Regions from separate parts of the Stenotrophomonas sp. YJH_SMC_65 genome, predicted to be linked through region 2. Evidence: predicted binding sites of a transcription regulator. Region 2 holds the regulator's gene; each other region holds the start of a gene.
The links. The regulator HrcA, encoded in region 2, represses chaperone genes, less so after heat shock. The targets are predictions, from matches to a motif close to TTNGCACTCNNNNNNNNNGAGTGCNAA.
Positions count from the first base shown of each region.

Region 1: the regulator HrcA is predicted to act here: its motif matches at 1,347-1,373, upstream of AC5P7A_RS09360 (co-chaperone GroES).
Region 3: the regulator HrcA is predicted to act here: its motif matches at 4,430-4,456, upstream of rpoH (RNA polymerase sigma factor RpoH).

Region 1 covers NZ_JCAFSR010000004.1:260,718-266,015, reverse strand. Annotated here, with positions in the region: gene AC5P7A_RS09365 (endonuclease) at 1-1,108, opposite strand, end outside; gene AC5P7A_RS09360 (co-chaperone GroES) at 1,420-1,707, shown strand; gene groL (chaperonin GroEL) at 1,789-3,438, shown strand; gene AC5P7A_RS09350 (DUF6445 family protein) at 3,573-4,184, shown strand; gene AC5P7A_RS09345 (serine hydrolase domain-containing protein) at 4,277-5,298, opposite strand, start outside.
Region 2 covers NZ_JCAFSR010000009.1:9,129-14,426, reverse strand. Annotated here, with positions in the region: gene dnaJ (molecular chaperone DnaJ) at 1-720, opposite strand, end outside; gene dnaK (molecular chaperone DnaK) at 875-2,797, opposite strand; gene grpE (nucleotide exchange factor GrpE) at 2,980-3,495, opposite strand; gene hrcA (heat-inducible transcriptional repressor HrcA) at 3,559-4,623, opposite strand; gene recN (DNA repair protein RecN) at 4,739-5,298, shown strand, end outside.
Region 3 covers NZ_JCAFSR010000004.1:301,317-306,614, reverse strand. Annotated here, with positions in the region: gene rhlB (ATP-dependent RNA helicase RhlB) at 1-827, shown strand, start outside; gene ftsE (cell division ATP-binding protein FtsE) at 991-1,677, shown strand; gene ftsX (permease-like cell division protein FtsX) at 1,681-2,628, shown strand; gene AC5P7A_RS09560 (response regulator) at 2,636-3,478, shown strand; gene ung (uracil-DNA glycosylase) at 3,475-4,188, shown strand; gene rpoH (RNA polymerase sigma factor RpoH) at 4,468-5,298, shown strand, end outside.

The DNA of each region.
Region 1 (5,298 bases), on a different contig from region 2:
CATCGAGGATCCTGCCGGAATTGTTCGGATCCTCGTCGGCGATTTCCAGAATGGTCCAGGTACTGGTGCCCGAGCCGCTGTAAGGGTAGGCGGTGTGGCCCTTGATGGTGGCATGCAGCGAGCAGCGCAGCTGGCTGGGGCTGCTGGTGTTGACCTTGGAGTAATAGCCGGCCGGCACGCCCGGGTTGCCCGGGTCCGGATTGCCGCCGGTGCTGGCCACGGTGAAGGCGATGCGGCTGTCGGCGGCCGGGTGCGCGCCCTGCAGGTCGGTGATGCGCGCGGCGCGGATGTCGAAGCGGCAGGCCTCACCGGCCACCAGCGCAGTGTTGGTGGACAGCTTCACGCTGCGGCCGCTGGCCGGGAAGGTCAACGGCACGCTGCCGGAGGTGCCGCAGCTCAGGGCGAAGGCGCCACTGGCCAGGTTCACCGTCTCGCTGAACACCACTTCCAGGTCGGCGGCGGCCGGGAAGGTGCTGCTGCCCTGCGCCGGGGTGGTGGTGGAGACCGACGGCGGTGTGTTCGGGCCCGGGGTTCCGCCGCCACTGAAGGTCTGGCCGTTGTTGCAGCTGCCGAAGGTCTGCCTGGCCGACTCGGCCCAGGTGAAGTGGGTGTACTGGCTGCCGCTGCCGGTCAGCTGCAGCGAGGTGCCCGCGGCCGTGCTGTTGGTCTCGGCCACCGGGATGTTCTGGCTGGTCATGCCGGCGGCAGGGCCACCGGAGGCGGTGATGGCGCCCTCGTAGCTGAGGAACTGGACCACCTTGCCGCTGGCATCGACCAGGGCGATGCCGTCGTTGGGGCCGTTCTGGATGCCGTTGGTCGGGTAGTTGACCACGGCGATGGTCGCGCTGCCGCAGCCGGCGGCGGTGCCGGCCGGGACCGGGTTGTTGGCGTAGACCGCGGCCGCCGAAGGATTGCTGCCGTTGTAGAGGTAGAGGCGGTAGCCGGACAGGTCCTCGCCGGCGGTGGCGACCACTTCGATGGCTTCGCCGACGTCACCGGCGGCGGTGCTGTCGTCGTAGTGCAGTTCGTTGATGAAAACCTCGGCCTGGGCCGGCGCGGCGGCCAGTGCCAGCAGGCAGGCGGCGGCAAGCGGGGACAGCAATCGCATCGACTACTCCTTGTGATTGGGAATGCCTGACCGAGCCTAAGGCCGATCCAGTGACACTTTGTCGTAAATGAACGTCAGATATCTGACAGTGCGACGCTTGTCACCGAAATTGTCCAAGACCGACGCCTTGGCCGAGGCGCGCGGGCGGAAAAATTTTTTCATTCCGCCCTTGAAAGGGGGCGGCGGGGCTCCATCTCTGCCCTGCTCCCGACGTTGTCGGGTTTCTTCACGTGCGGTTCTGGCACTCGCTTGGGGTGAGTGCTAACATCGCCGGACTTTTTTAGACCAATCAATCACTTAAGAGGTCTCCTATGAGCATCAAGCCGCTGCACGACCGCGTTGTGGTCAAGCCGATCGAAGCCGACGAAATCTCCGCCGGTGGCATCGTCATCCCCGACTCGGCCAAGGAAAAGTCCACCAAGGGTGAGGTCGTGGCCGTCGGCCCCGGCAAGCCGCTGGACAACGGCAACGTGCGCGCGCCGTCGCTGAAGGTCGGCGACAAGGTCATCTACGGCCAGTACGCCGGCAGCTCGTACAAGAGCGAAGGCGTCGAATACAAGGTCCTGCGCGAAGACGACGTGCTCGCCGTCATCGGCTGAGCCCCGGCGCGACCTGTTTCAACCTGATCCCAAACTCCCAGCCGCCGGGCATCGTCCGGCGCTACCAATGAGGTAAATGCAATGGCTGCCAAGGATATTCGTTTCGGTGAAGACGCCCGTTCGCGCATGGTGCGCGGCGTCAACGTTCTCGCCAATGCCGTCAAGGCCACCCTGGGCCCGAAGGGCCGCAACGTCGTGCTGGAAAAGAGCTTCGGCGCGCCGACCATCACCAAGGACGGCGTCTCCGTCGCCAAGGAGATCGAACTGGCTGACAAGTTCGAGAACATGGGCGCGCAGATGGTGAAGGAAGTTGCTTCGCGCACCAACGATGATGCCGGCGACGGCACCACCACCGCCACCGTGCTGGCCCAGGCCCTGATCCGCGAAGGCGCCAAGGCCGTTGCCGCCGGCATGAACCCGATGGACCTCAAGCGCGGTATCGACAAGGCCGTCTCGGCCGCCGTCGCCGAGCTGAAGAACATCTCCAAGCCGACCGCCGACGACAAGGCGATCGCCCAGGTCGGTACCATCTCGGCCAACTCGGACGAGTCGATCGGCCAGATCATCGCTGACGCGATGAAGGAAGTCGGCAAGGAAGGCGTCATCACCGTTGAAGAAGGCTCGGGCCTGGACAACGAGCTGGACGTGGTCAAGGGCATGCAGTTCGACCGCGGCTACCTGTCGCCGTACTTCATCAACAACCAGCAGTCGCAGACCGCTGACCTGGATGACCCGTTCATCCTGCTGCACGACAAGAAGATCTCCAACGTCCGTGACCTGCTGCCGGTGCTGGAAGGTGTCGCCAAGGCCGGCAAGCCGCTGCTGATCGTGGCCGAGGAAGTCGAAGGCGAAGCGCTGGCCACCCTGGTGGTCAACACCATCCGTGGCATCGTCAAGGTCGTGGCCGTCAAGGCCCCGGGCTTCGGCGACCGTCGCAAGGCGATGCTGGAAGACATGGCCGTGCTGACCGGCGGCACCGTGATCTCCGAAGAAGTCGGCCTGTCGCTGGAGAAGGCCACCATCAAGGACCTGGGCCGCGCCAAGAAGGTGCAGGTCTCCAAGGAGAACACCACCATCATCGACGGCGTCGGCGACAAGGCCAACGTTGATGCACGCGTGGCGCAGATCAAGACCCAGATCCAGGACACCTCCTCGGATTACGACCGCGAGAAGCTGCAGGAACGCGTGGCCAAGCTGGCCGGCGGTGTTGCCGTGATCAAGGTCGGCGCCTCGACCGAAATCGAAATGAAGGAAAAGAAGGATCGCGTCGACGACGCCCTGCACGCGACCCGTGCGGCCGTTGAAGAAGGCGTGGTTCCGGGCGGCGGTGTTGCCCTGGTCCGCGCGATCACCGCGCTGGCCGGCCTGAAGGGCGCCAACGAAGACCAGAACCACGGCATCCAGATCGCCCTGCGTGCGATGGAAGCCCCGCTGCGCGAGATCGTGGCCAACGCCGGTGACGAGCCGTCGGTCATCATCAACAAGGTCAAGGAAGGCACCGGCAGCTTCGGTTACAACGCCGCCACCGGCGAGTTCGGCGACATGCTGCAGTTCGGCATCCTGGACCCGACCAAGGTGACCCGTTCGGCGCTGCAGAACGCCGCCTCGATCGCTGGCCTGATGATCACCACCGAAGCCATGGTTGCCGAAGCTCCGAAGAAGGACGAGCCGGCCATGGGTGGCGCCGGTGGCATGGGCGGCATGGGTGGCATGGGCGGCATGGACTTCTAAGTCCACGTCCCCCGGGCGGTCGTTGCCGACCCTGGTCGGCACGCCCTCCCGATGCAAGGAAGAACCCCGCCGCAAGGCGGGGTTTTTCGTTGCCCGGTTGCCGCCGCAGCAGCGCATCGCTACGCTCGGTGGCCATGCCTACCTCCTTCATCGTCGTCGACGACTTCCTTTCTCCTGCCGATGCGCAGGGGCTGCGCCAGGCGGCGCTGGGCCTGACCTATCCGGTGCAGGAGGGTGCATTCCCCGGCCGCAATTCGCAGCAGCGGCTGGAACTGGATGGGCTGTCCGGCGCGGTCTCGCGGCTGGTCAACGAACCGCTGCGGCCGGTCAACCCACTGCAGTCGCATGGCAAGTTCCGCCTTACCCTGGCCGGTGACACCGGCCGCGCCAAGGTGCACGCCGATCACTCGCACTGGTCGGGCATCCTCTACCTGAGTGCACCGGAGCACTGCGAGGGCGGCACCGAGTTCTTCCGCCACCGCCGTACCGGCACCGAGCGCATGGCCCTGGATGCAGCGGAGCTGGCCGCATTGGGCTATGCCAACGGCGGCGACATGCATCGTGACATCATCGAGCGCGACAGCAACGACGACAGCCAGTGGGAAATGACCATGCGCATCCCGATGCGTTTCAACCGGCTGGTGCTGCTGCGGCCCTGGTTCTGGCATACCGCCGGGCCAGCGTTCGGCGACCGCCCGGAGAATGGCCGGCTGGTGTACCTGATGTTCTTCGAGCAGGCGCGCTGAGCGGAGCAGGCATCCACGCGTGAGGTGGATCCACACGCCATGCATGGTTGCTCCCATCCCTCCGCACTCCCCGCCCAGGGATCATCGCGCCTTCATTCGACGAAGGCCTTCGCCGCGCCGTACTCCCACTGCCATGGCACGCCGGTATCACCCAGCACGAACGCCACCAGTGCCGGGAAGGTGGCCTCGGCCCGTACATCGTTGCCCAGGATCACCACGCAGCGTTTGTGCCGCTCGATGCACACCAGGGTGTTGCCGACCGCATCGTCGTGGCCGCCCTTGTAGAAGCCTGCACCCTGGGGGCCACGGAAGGTCACCACGCCCAGGCCCGCGGCCAGATCCCGGTGCTGCTGCGCAACGGGCAGCTCCGGCTGCAGCGTTGGGAACTGGCTGGCGGTGGTGATCGGCAGCTGCGGCCGCACCAGTTCCCTGCGCATTGCCGCAGACAGCCCATCGCCGCGCACATAACCGGCGGCGAAGTGGGCCATGTCGGTGATGGTGGTATCCATCGATCCTGCCGCCCGCACACGGCTGCGTTGATCGTGCGGCTCTGTATTGCCTTCGACGGTCCAGCCATCGGCCAGGTTGCCGGCGAAATCCGCGCGCCACGACATGCTGGTGCGCGCCATGCCGAAGCGATCGAACACGCGCTGCTGCATCAACGCACCCACATCCTCGCCCAGTCGCCCACGTTCGATCACGAACTGCAGCAGGATCAGGCCCTCGCCGGAATAGCCGTAGCGGCTGCCGGGCTCGAAGTGGAACTTCAACCGGCCATCCGGTTCGAGAAAGCCGAAGTTGGCAAAGCCGCTGGCGTGATTCAGCAGCTTTCGGGGCGTGAGCCGGCGCCAGCGTGCATCACTCGCCAGCACGCTGTAGTCGGCGTACTTTTTCGGTTCGGGCGGGTAGTCTGGCAGCGGCACGTCCAGAGCTGTGGCGATGCTGGCATCCAGATCGATCACCCCGTCCTGCGCCAGCTGTGCGACCAGGTGGCCGAAGGCCATCTTGGTGAGCGATGCGGCATACATCACGGTGTCGGTGCGCAGCGGCTCGCCTGCGGCGTTGCGTTCACCGTAGGCGGCCACATGCACCACCTTGCCGTCATCGATCACCG
Region 2 (5,298 bases):
ACCCGGCGGCGTACCGGCCGGACCGGCCTCACCTTCACCCTGCAGGCGGATGCGGTCGCCGGTATCGACGCCCGCCGGCACCTTCACCGACAGCACCTTGTCTTCCTCGACACGGCCGTTGCCGTGGCAGGTCTTGCAGGGCTTGGCGATGATCTGGCCACGGCCGCCGCAGTTGTGGCAGGCCTGCTGCATGGCGAAGATGCCGCGCTGGATGCGCACCTGGCCGCGGCCATGGCACACATTGCAGGTTTCGACCTTGCCGTCTTCGGAGCCACTGCCATCGCAGTCGCCGCACTCGGCCAGGGTCGGGATCTCGATGCGGCGCTCGACGCCGCGTACCGCTTCTTCCAGGTCCAGCTCCATCACGTAGCCGATGTCGGCGCCGCGACGGGCCTGGCGCGGCCCACCGCCGCCCCCGCCAAAAATGTTGCCGAAGATATCGCCGAAGATATCGTTCATGTCCGGGCCGCCCGGACCACCACCGCCCATGCCGTGCTCGAACGCGGCGTGGCCGTGGCTGTCGTACATGCGGCGCTTGTTGCCATCGGACAGCACTTCGTAGGCTTCCTTGCACTCCTTGAAGGAGGCTTCGGCCGCCGCATCACCCGGGTTGCGGTCCGGGTGGAACTTCATCGCACAGCGACGGTAGGCCTTCTTCAGCTCGTCGTCGGTGGCGGTGCGGGCAACGCCCAGCACTTCGTAGTAATCGCGCTTGCTCATATGGTGAATCTAGTTCCGGAAAGTCGGGATTCGTCAAAGCGGAAGAGCGGAACCAGGTCCGCTCTTGCGTCGGGCGCCCCGACACGCCGGTGGGCGGTCAGGACCCTGATGCGACAACGGGACGCTGATGACCAGCGTCCCGTGTCGGTCCGGATCAGGACTTCTTGTCGTCCTTGACTTCGGTGAACTCGGCGTCGACCACGTCGTCCTGCGCCTTGCCGGCGTTGCCGGCGTCGGCACCCGGGGCACCGCCCTGGTCGGCCGAAGCAGCGGCGAACAGCGACTGGCCGGCTTCCTCCAGCACCTTCGACTTGGCTTCGATCTGTGCCTTGTCGTCACCCTTCATCGCGGTTTCCAAGTCGGCCAGGGCCGCCTCGACCTTGCCGATGACATCGCCGCCGACCTTGCTGCCGTGCTCGGTGATGGCACTGCGGGTGCCGTGGATCAGGGCATCGGCCTGATTGCGGGCCTGCACCAGCTCCTGGAACTTCTTGTCTTCTTCGCGGTTGGCTTCCGCGTCGGCGACCATGCGTGCGATCTCTTCCTCGGACAGACCCGAACCGGCCTTGATCTCGACCTTCTGTTCCTTGTTGGTCTTCTTGTCCTTGGCCGACACGTGCAGGATGCCGTTGGCGTCGATGTCGAAGGACACTTCCACCTGCGGCAGGCCACGCGGAGCCGGCTCGATGCCGGACAGGTCGAACTTGGCCAGCGACTTGTTGAAGCGGGCCTGCTCGCGCTCACCCTGCAGCACGTGCACGGTCACGGCCGACTGGTTGTCCTCGGCGGTGGAGAACACCTGCGAGGCCTTGGTCGGGATGGTGGTGTTCTTCTCGATGATCTTGGTGAACACGCCGCCCATGGTCTCGATGCCCAGCGACAGCGGGGTCACGTCCAGCAGCAGCACGTCCTTGACGTCGCCGCCCAGCACGCCGCCCTGGATCGCAGCACCCAGTGCCACGGCTTCGTCCGGGTTGACGTCCTTGCGCGGTTCCTTGCCGAAGAACTCGGTCACCGCCTGCTGCACCTTCGGCATGCGGGTCTGGCCACCGACCAGGATCACTTCGCTGATGTCGCTCGAACGCAGGCCGGCATCGTTCAGGGCGACGCGGCACGGCTCGATCGACTTCTTGATCAGGTCTTCCACCAGCGCTTCCAGCTTGGCGCGGGTCAGCTTGATGTTCAGGTGCTTCGGACCCGAGGCGTCAGCGGTGACGTACGGCAGGTTCACTTCGGTCTGCTGGGCGCTGGACAGCTCGATCTTGGCGCGCTCGGCAGCGTCCTTCAGGCGCTGCAGGGCCAGCGGATCCTTGCGCAGGTCGATGCCCTGGTCCTTGTTGAATTCTTCAACCAGGTACTCGATGACGCGGTTGTCGAAGTCTTCGCCGCCCAGGAAGGTGTCGCCGTTGGTGGCCAGCACTTCGAACTGCTTCTCGCCGTCAACGTTGGCGATCTCGATCACCGAGACGTCGAAGGTGCCGCCGCCCAGGTCGTACACCACGATCTTGCGATCCTTGTTGTCGCCCTTGTCCAGGCCATAGGCCAGCGCGGCCGCGGTCGGCTCGTTGATGATGCGCTTGACGTCCAGGCCGGCGATGCGGCCGGCGTCCTTGGTCGCCTGGCGCTGGCTGTCGTTGAAGTAGGCCGGCACGGTGATGACCGCTTCGGTGACCTTCTCACCGAGGAAGTCCTCGGCGGTCTTCTTCATCTTTTCCAGCACCTTGGCCGAGATTTCCTGCGGCGCCATCTTCTTGCCGTCGCTGGTGGCCACCCAGGCATCGCCGTTGTCATGGGCCAGGATGCTGTACGGGACGTGGGCGATGTCCTTCTGCACTTCGGCGTCGGTGAACTTGCGGCCGATCAGGCGCTTCACCGCGTAGAAGGTGTTCTTCGGGTTGGTGACGGCCTGGCGCTTGGCCGAGGCGCCCACCAGGACTTCGCCGTCCTTGGTGTAGGCGACGATCGACGGGGTGGTGCGATCGCCTTCCGAATTCTCGATGACGCGGGCCTTGCCGCCGTCCATGATCGCCACGCACGAGTTGGTGGTGCCGAGGTCGATACCAATGATCTTGCCCATGGGGGAGACTCCTGAGGATGCTTGTTGGGGTCAGTCCGGCCGTTCGGCCGGTGGATGAATACGATGTGGGGGAGGCTCGTGGAACATTCAAGCCATCTCCCGAACGCTGTGTTTCCGGTCGCCCGGCGCGTTCAGCGTCGGGCCGGGTGACGGGACATTCCCGCCTTCCGGCCCTGGAGGGGTCAGTCGGCGGCCACCACCACCAGCGCCGGCCGCAGCAGGCGCTCGTTGAGCAGGTAACCCTTCTGGAACACGGTCACCACGCTGCCCGGGACGGCGTCTGGGGCCGGCACCTGGCTGATGGCCTGGTGGTGTTCCGGGTTGAACGGCTGGCCGATCGGGTCCAGCAGGACCAGCCCGTTGTCGGCGGCAACCTTCAGCAGCTGCTTGTAGGTCAGCTCCAGGCCCTCGCGCAGCGGATGCGGGTCATCGCCGGCCGCCTTCAAGCCGGCATCCAGGCTGTCGAACACCGGCAGCAGCTCGCCCAGCAGCTTCTCGTTGGCGAACTTGCGGGCCTGCTCGATGTCACGGGCAACGCGCTTGCGCTGGTTCTCGAGGTCGGCGCGCTCACGCAGCGCATCGGCCTTGATCTGCTCGACCTCGGCGCGCAGGCGCTCCACTTCGTCGTTGACGCCGGCGGCGGCGGCCGCATCGGCGGCAGTCTGCTGGGATTCGATATCTGGATGTTCGTGGTTCATGTCTGGGTCCCTGGCGGTCAGTCTCCGCCTCCACCCACCCTAGTGTGGGCGGGATGCTGCGTTTCAAGCGTCGGATGTTCCAGGAGTGCGCCCGGCTGGCGAAAACGCCGCGCCGAGTACATCGGCAGTAGCCTGGACCAGCGGGATCATCCGGTCGTAGGCCATCCGCTTGGGGCCGATCACGCCCAGCACGCCCAGCACCTGGCCATTGGCGGTATAGGGGGCGGTGACCAGCGAGACCCCCTGCAACGGCATCATCCCGGTCTCTTCGCCAATGAAGATGCGCACCCCCGGGGCCTGGATGGTGCGCTCCAGCAGCTGCAGGATCTCCCGCTTGCTGGAGAACAGCTCGAACAGCTCGCGCAGCCGCTCCAGGTCGGACAGGTCCTGCACCCCCATCAGGCGGGTCTGGCCGGCCACCAGCATGTCATCGGCCGCCGGCTGCAGGGCCTGCTCGGCCAGCTCGATGCTGTGCGCCAGCAGCTGCTCCAGCTCCGAACGGGCATCACGCAGTTCCAGCAGCAGGCGGGTGCGGATCTCGGCCATCGGCAGGCCGGCGAAATGCGCGTTGAGGTAGTTGGCGACCTGTTCCAGCTGGCCCGGCGCGAACTCCTGGCGGGTCTCGATGACCCGGTTCTGCACCTCGTTGTCGGCGAACACCAGGATCGCCAGCACCCGGCGCCCGTCCAGCGCCACGAAATCGATCTGGCGGAACGCGAACTGCTCGCGCCGCGGGGCGCTGACCACGCCGACGAAGTGGCTCATCGCCGACAGCAGCTCCGAGGCGCTGCCAAGCAGGGCCTGGGTGCTGCCGCCGCCGGCCAGTTCCTGGCGCAGCCGGGCCAGCTCGCCTTCGCCCGGCGGCTGCATCTGCAGCAGGCTGTCGACGAACACCCGGTAGCCATGTGCGGTCGGGACGCGCCCGGCCGAGGTGTGCGGCGAAGCCAGCAGCCCCAGGTCTTCCAGGTCACCCAGGATGTTGCGGATGGTGGCCGGACTGACCTCCAGCCCGGCCACGCGCGCCAGCGTCTGCGAGCCGACCGGCTCACCGTCCTGGATGTAACGCGCGATCAGCGTGCGCAGCAGATGGCGCGCACGCGGGGCAAGCTGGTCGGGAGAACCGTGCATGGAATCAACCTGTGAGACACGGACACTAGATAATGGCGGCGGATCACCTTGGCAAGTCATTGGACCTCCCGCGCCCGCGTGCTAGCGTTGCGCGGCTGCTGACACCCCCTTACCCATGCTCAGACATCTTTCGATCAAGGATTTCGCCGTCGTCCGCGCCACCGAACTGGAGTTCGGGCCAGGCATGACCGTGGTTTCAGGCGAGACCGGCGCCGGCAAGTCACTGATGGTCGACGCGCTGGGCTTCCTGTCCGGCCTGCGCGCCGACAGCGGCGTGGTCCGCCACGGCGCCGCGCGCGCCGAGCTGTCGGCCGAGTTCGCGCTGGACCAGCTGCAGGCCGCGCGCCAGTGGCTGGCCGACAACGAGCTGGACGACGAAGAACAATGCCAACTGCGCCGCGTGATCCGTGCCGATGGCGGATCGCGGGCCTGGATCAACGGCCGCCCGGTGACCCTGGCGCAGCTGGGCGACCTGGCCTCGCTGCTGGTGGAGATCCACGGCCAGCACGAGCAGCAGGCCCTGCTGACGCGCCCGTCGCAGCTGGCCCTGCTGGATGCCTATGCCGGCAACGAGGACGAGCGCCGCCAGGTGCGCCGCGCCGCTGCGGCCTGGCAGGCGCTGGTCGATGAATCGCTGGCGCTGTCGCAGCAGGGCGACGTCAGTGACCGGATCGG
Region 3 (5,298 bases), on a different contig from region 2:
TGCTCAACCGCTTCCAGAAGGGCCAGCTGGAAATCCTGGTGGCCACCGACGTGGCCGCGCGTGGCCTGCACATCGACGGCATCAAGTACGTCTACAACTACGACCTGCCGTTCGACGCCGAAGACTACGTGCACCGCATCGGTCGTACCGCGCGCCTGGGCGAAGAGGGTGATGCGATCAGCTTCGCCTGCGAACGCTACGCGATGGGCCTGCCGGACATCGAGGCCTACATCGAGCAGAAGATCCCGTCCGAGCCGGTCACCAAGGAACTGTTGACGCCGCTGCCGCGCCCGGAACGCCCGGCCCCGGCTGCTGGCGAGGAAGGTGAGGAGAACGAGAGCGTCGGCCAGATCTTCCGTGAAGCGCGCGAAGCCCGCGCCGCTGAAGAAGAGCGCCGTGGTGGTGGTCGCAGTGGGGGCCGCTCCGGCGGTGGCCGTGGCGAGCGTCGCGACGGTGAGCGCAGCGGCGAGCGCCGTTCGCGTGGCCCGCGCAAGCCGCGCGTGGAAGGCGAGCAGGTTGCAGCTGCCCCGGCCGAAAGTGCTGAAGCCGCTGTCGCCCAGGCTCCGCGTCCGCCGCGCCCGCCCCGCGCCGAGGGCGCGCCGGAAGGTGCCGTGGATGGCGAGCGCAAGCCGCGCAAGCGCCGTCGTCGTCGCCACGGCCGTCCGGTCGAGGGTGGCGAGGGCGTGCAGGCCAACGCCGGCAACGGCGCCAGCCCGGTGACCCCGGTGCAGGTGGTGGCCAAGCCGGTGCGCACGGCGGCCGACAGCGGCGATTCGTTCCTGACCCGCATCGGCCGCAAGATCCGCCGGATGCTGTCGGGCAGCTGATCGGCGCTGCCGATCAGCAGGTAGCCCCCGACCGTTGGTCGGGTGACCTTGACCGGTAGTGCCGGCCGCTGGCCGGCAACCCACATGGCTGCCGGCCAGCGGCCGGCACTACCTATCGCGCGACCGTCTCCACGAGGTCGCGCCGCTCCTGCATAATCGGGGCATGAGTGTCCTGCGCTTCGACAATGTCAGCAAACAGTACGCCGGTGGCCACGAGGCGCTGATCGATGTCAGCTTCGAGGTCGCGCCGGGCGAGATGCTGTTCGTCACCGGCCATTCCGGTGCGGGCAAGAGCACCCTGCTCAAGTTGATCCACCTCGACGAGCGGCCCAGCCGCGGCGCGGTGGTGTTCGACGAGCGCAACCTGCTGAAGGTGCGCGGCGGCGACGTGCCCCGCCACCGACGCGCGGTGGGCGCGGTCTACCAGGACCACCGGCTGCTGATGGACCGCTCGATCGCCGAGAACGTGGCGCTGCCGCTGATCCTGCGCGGCACCCGCCGTGGCGACATCAGCAAGCGCGTGCGCTCGGTGCTGGAGCGGATGGGCCTGGGCCATCGCGAGAAGGCGCTGCCCTCGCAGCTGTCGGCCGGCGAGCAGCAGCGCGTGGGCATCGCCCGCGCCATCGTCGGCGAGCCCAAGCTGCTGGTGGCCGATGAGCCGACCGGCAACCTCGACCCGACCCTGGCGGCGGAGATCATGGCCCTGTTCGCCGAGCTGCCCTCGCGCGGCACCAGCGTACTGGTGGTCAGCCACGACCTGCCGCTGCTGCGCCGCATGCGCAAGCGCGTGCTGATCCTCGACCATGGCCGGCTGGTGGATGACATCTCGCCGCAGGACCTGGCGGAGTAACCGATGGCGAAGAACGAAAACAGCGAAGCCGCCGCCCCCTCGCGCGTGGGCGTCTGGTTCCAGCACCACGTGCACAGCGTGGTGTTCAGCCTGGGCCGCGCCTGCCGCAAGCCATGGGCGACCCTGCTGACGGTGATGGTCATGGCGCTGGCGCTGGCGCTGCCGCTGGGCCTGTCGATCGCGCTGGACAACCTCAAGCAGTTCGCCGGCAGCGTGCAGCAGTCGCGCGACATCAACGTGTTCCTGAAGGGCAACGTCGATGCACCCGGCGCGCTGCGCCTGGCCGGCCAGCTGCGCGACCGCGACGACGTGGCCGAAGTGAACGTGCGCACGCCCGAGCAGGGCCTGCAGGAACTGCGCGATGCCGGCCTGGGTGAGGCGATCGACGCACTCAACGACAATCCGCTGCCTTCGCTGCTGGTGATCACTCCCGGCCAGGGCAAGGACGACGCACGCCTGGCGCGCGCGCTGGAAAGCCTGCCCGAGGCCGATCTGGTGCAGCACGATGCGCTGTGGCGCCAGCGACTGGATGCCTGGCTTGCCTTCGGTGCGCGGCTGGTGCAGGTGCTGTCGGTCCTGCTCGGCGCAGGTGCCGCGCTGGTGGTCGGCAACACGGTGCGCCTGGACATCCAGGCCCGCCGCGAAGAGATCGGCGTGCTGCAGCTGCTCGGCGCCAGCGATGGCTTCATCCGCCGCCCGTTCCTGTACCTGGGCGCGTGGTACGGCCTGGGCGCCGGCGCGGTGGCGCTGGCCCTGATCGGCGCTGCGGGTGCCGCCCTGCGCATGCCGCTGGCCGAACTCTCGCGCAGCTACGGCAGCCCGTTCGTACTGCACGGCCTGGACCTGCTGCACGGCGGCCTGGTCCTGCTCGGCACGCTGCTGCTGGGTTGGCTGGGCGCCTGGCTGGTCACCGGCCACTTCCTCCGCCAGACCCGCCCGACCGACACCTGAGACCGGCATGCAACCGCAAGCGCTGAAACACCTTGAAGGGCCCGCGACGCGGGTGATGGTGGTCGATGGCTCGAAGCTGGTGCGCAAGCTGATCGCCGACGTCCTGCAGCGTGACCTGCCGGGCGTGGAGGTGATCGGCTGCGACAGCATCGAGGACGCACAGCAGGCGCTGGCACAGGGGCCGGTGGACCTGGTGACGACCTCGCTGACCCTGCGCGATGGCGACGGCCTGGCGCTGGCGCGGATGGTGCGCGAAGCGGCCGGCCAGGCCTATGTGCCGGTGATCGTGGTCTCCGGCGATGCCCAGCAGCACCTGGAGCAGCGCCGCTTCACCGAGTACGTCACCGACTATTTCGACAAATCGCTCGGCCATGAAGCACTGGCGACCTTCATCCGCGGCTACGTGCAGCCGCAGACCATCCCCGGTGCCACCATCCTCTATATCGAGGACAGCCGCGTGGTGGCCGAGGCCACCAAGCGCATGCTGGAACGCCAGCAGTTGAACGTGCTGCACGTGGTCAGCGCCGAAGAAGCGTTCACCCTGCTCACCGCCGAGTCGCTGGGCCGCAGTCGCCACCGCATCGACCTGGTGCTGACCGACGTCACCCTGAAGGGCGAACTGAGCGGTCGCGACGTGGTGCAGCGCGTGCGCGTGGATTTCGGCTACGGCAAGCGCCGCCTGCCGGTGCTGGTGATGACCGGCGATGGCAACCCGCACAACCAGACCGGGCTGCTGCAGTCCGGTGCCAACGACCTGGTGCTCAAGCCGATCGAAGAACGGCTGCTGGTCACCAAGGTGCTGTTCCAGCTGAGGCTGGCCCGATTGAACGATGGACCTCTGTTGCGATGATGGATGAAGTAGCCGACACCCCGACGATCCAGCTGGAACCGAGCTGGAAGCAGCATGTCGGCGATTACCTGTTGCAGCCGCAGATGCGCGAGCTGTCCAGCTTCCTGCGCCAGCGCAAGGCCAGTGGCGCGGCGGTGTTCCCGCCCGGCCCGCAGATCTTCGCCGCGTTCGACGCCACGCCGTTCGAGCAGGTGAAGGTGGTGATCCTCGGGCAGGACCCGTACCACGGTCGCGGCCAGGCACATGGCCTGAGTTTCTCGGTGCCGCCGGGCGTGCCGGTGCCGCCGTCGCTGCTGAACATCTACAAGGAGATCGAGAGCGATCTCGGTATCCCGCGTCCGGACCACGGCTGCCTGATTCCGTGGGCGCAGCGTGGCGTGCTGCTGCTCAATGCGGTACTGACGGTGGAAGAGGGCAAGGCCGGTGCGCACCAGGGTCGTGGCTGGGAAGGCTTCACCGACCACGTGGTGGATGTGCTCAACCGCGAGCGCGAAGGGCTGGTGTTCATGCTCTGGGGCGCCTATGCGCAGCAGAAGGGCAAGGTGATCGACACCCGCCGCCATCGCGTGCTGAAGTCGCCGCATCCATCGCCGCTTTCGGCCCATCGGGGCTTCCTCGGCTGTCGTCATTTCTCGATGGCCAACGAGTACCTGCAGCGCCGCGGTCAGGCCCCGATCGACTGGTCGCTGCCGCCGCGCTCGGCACTCTGAGGGCCGGCGGGCCGCTGGGCCTGAACACCGGGCAACGTTCCCGGGCCTGAATGGGCCTTCAGAACGGCCCGTTCAGCTCCGCTTGACCGGAATCGGCCGCTTTACGGCAGGTAATTGCTTGAATTCCAAGGGATTGTGAATCCCGAAAAAGCATGCTCGCCACTGTCATCAAATCGCGCTACGGTAGGGCTCTGTTTGGGACCAGTGTTGCATCAATGGGATGCTGGAACTTTTTCCTCCTTTAGCAGTCCAAATCCCGGACTGCTAAGATGGGTGCCTATGAGCCAGAACACCTCTACTGCCCTTGTGGCAAACAATCTCCCGATTCCCAGTGCGCTCGGTTCGCTGGACGCCTACATCGGTGCCGTGCACCAGATCCCGGTGCTGTCGGTCGATGACGAACAGGACCTGGCCCGTCGCTTCCGCGACGGCAACGATCTGGACGCTGCCCGCGAGCTGGTGCATTCGCACCTGCGCTTCGTGGTGCACGTGGCCCGCGGCTACAACGGCTACGGCCTTGCCCTGGGCGACCTGATCCAGGAAGGCAACATCGGCCTGATGAAGGCGGTCAAGCGCTTCGACCCGGACATGGGCGTGCGCCTGGTCTCCTTCGCGGTGCACTGGATCCGTGCAGAGATGCACGAGTTCATCCTGAAGAACTGGCGCATCGTGAAGGTCGCCACCACCAAGGCGCAGCGCAAGCTGTTCTTCAACCTGCGCAAGTCGAAGACGCGCCTGGGCTGGATGAACGCGGCGGAAGTGAGCGCGGTGGCCAAGGACCTGAACGTGTCCGAGCGCGAGGTCATGGAAATGGAGTCGCGCCTGTCGGGTCGCGATATCGGGTTCGATGCGCCGACCGACGAGGACAACGAGCACGCGCCGCCGTCGCCGGCTGCGTTCCTGGTTGCCGATGACGAAGACCCGTCGATGGCCTACGAGCGCGAGGACAGCGAAGACAACCAGATGCAGCTGCTGCGCGAAGGCCTGGCGGAACTGGATGCCCGCTCGCGCGACATCATCCGCCGCCGCTGGCTGGACGCGGACAGCAAGGTGACGCTGCAGGAACTGGCCGACGAGTACGGCGTGTCGGCCGAGCGCATCCGCCAGGTT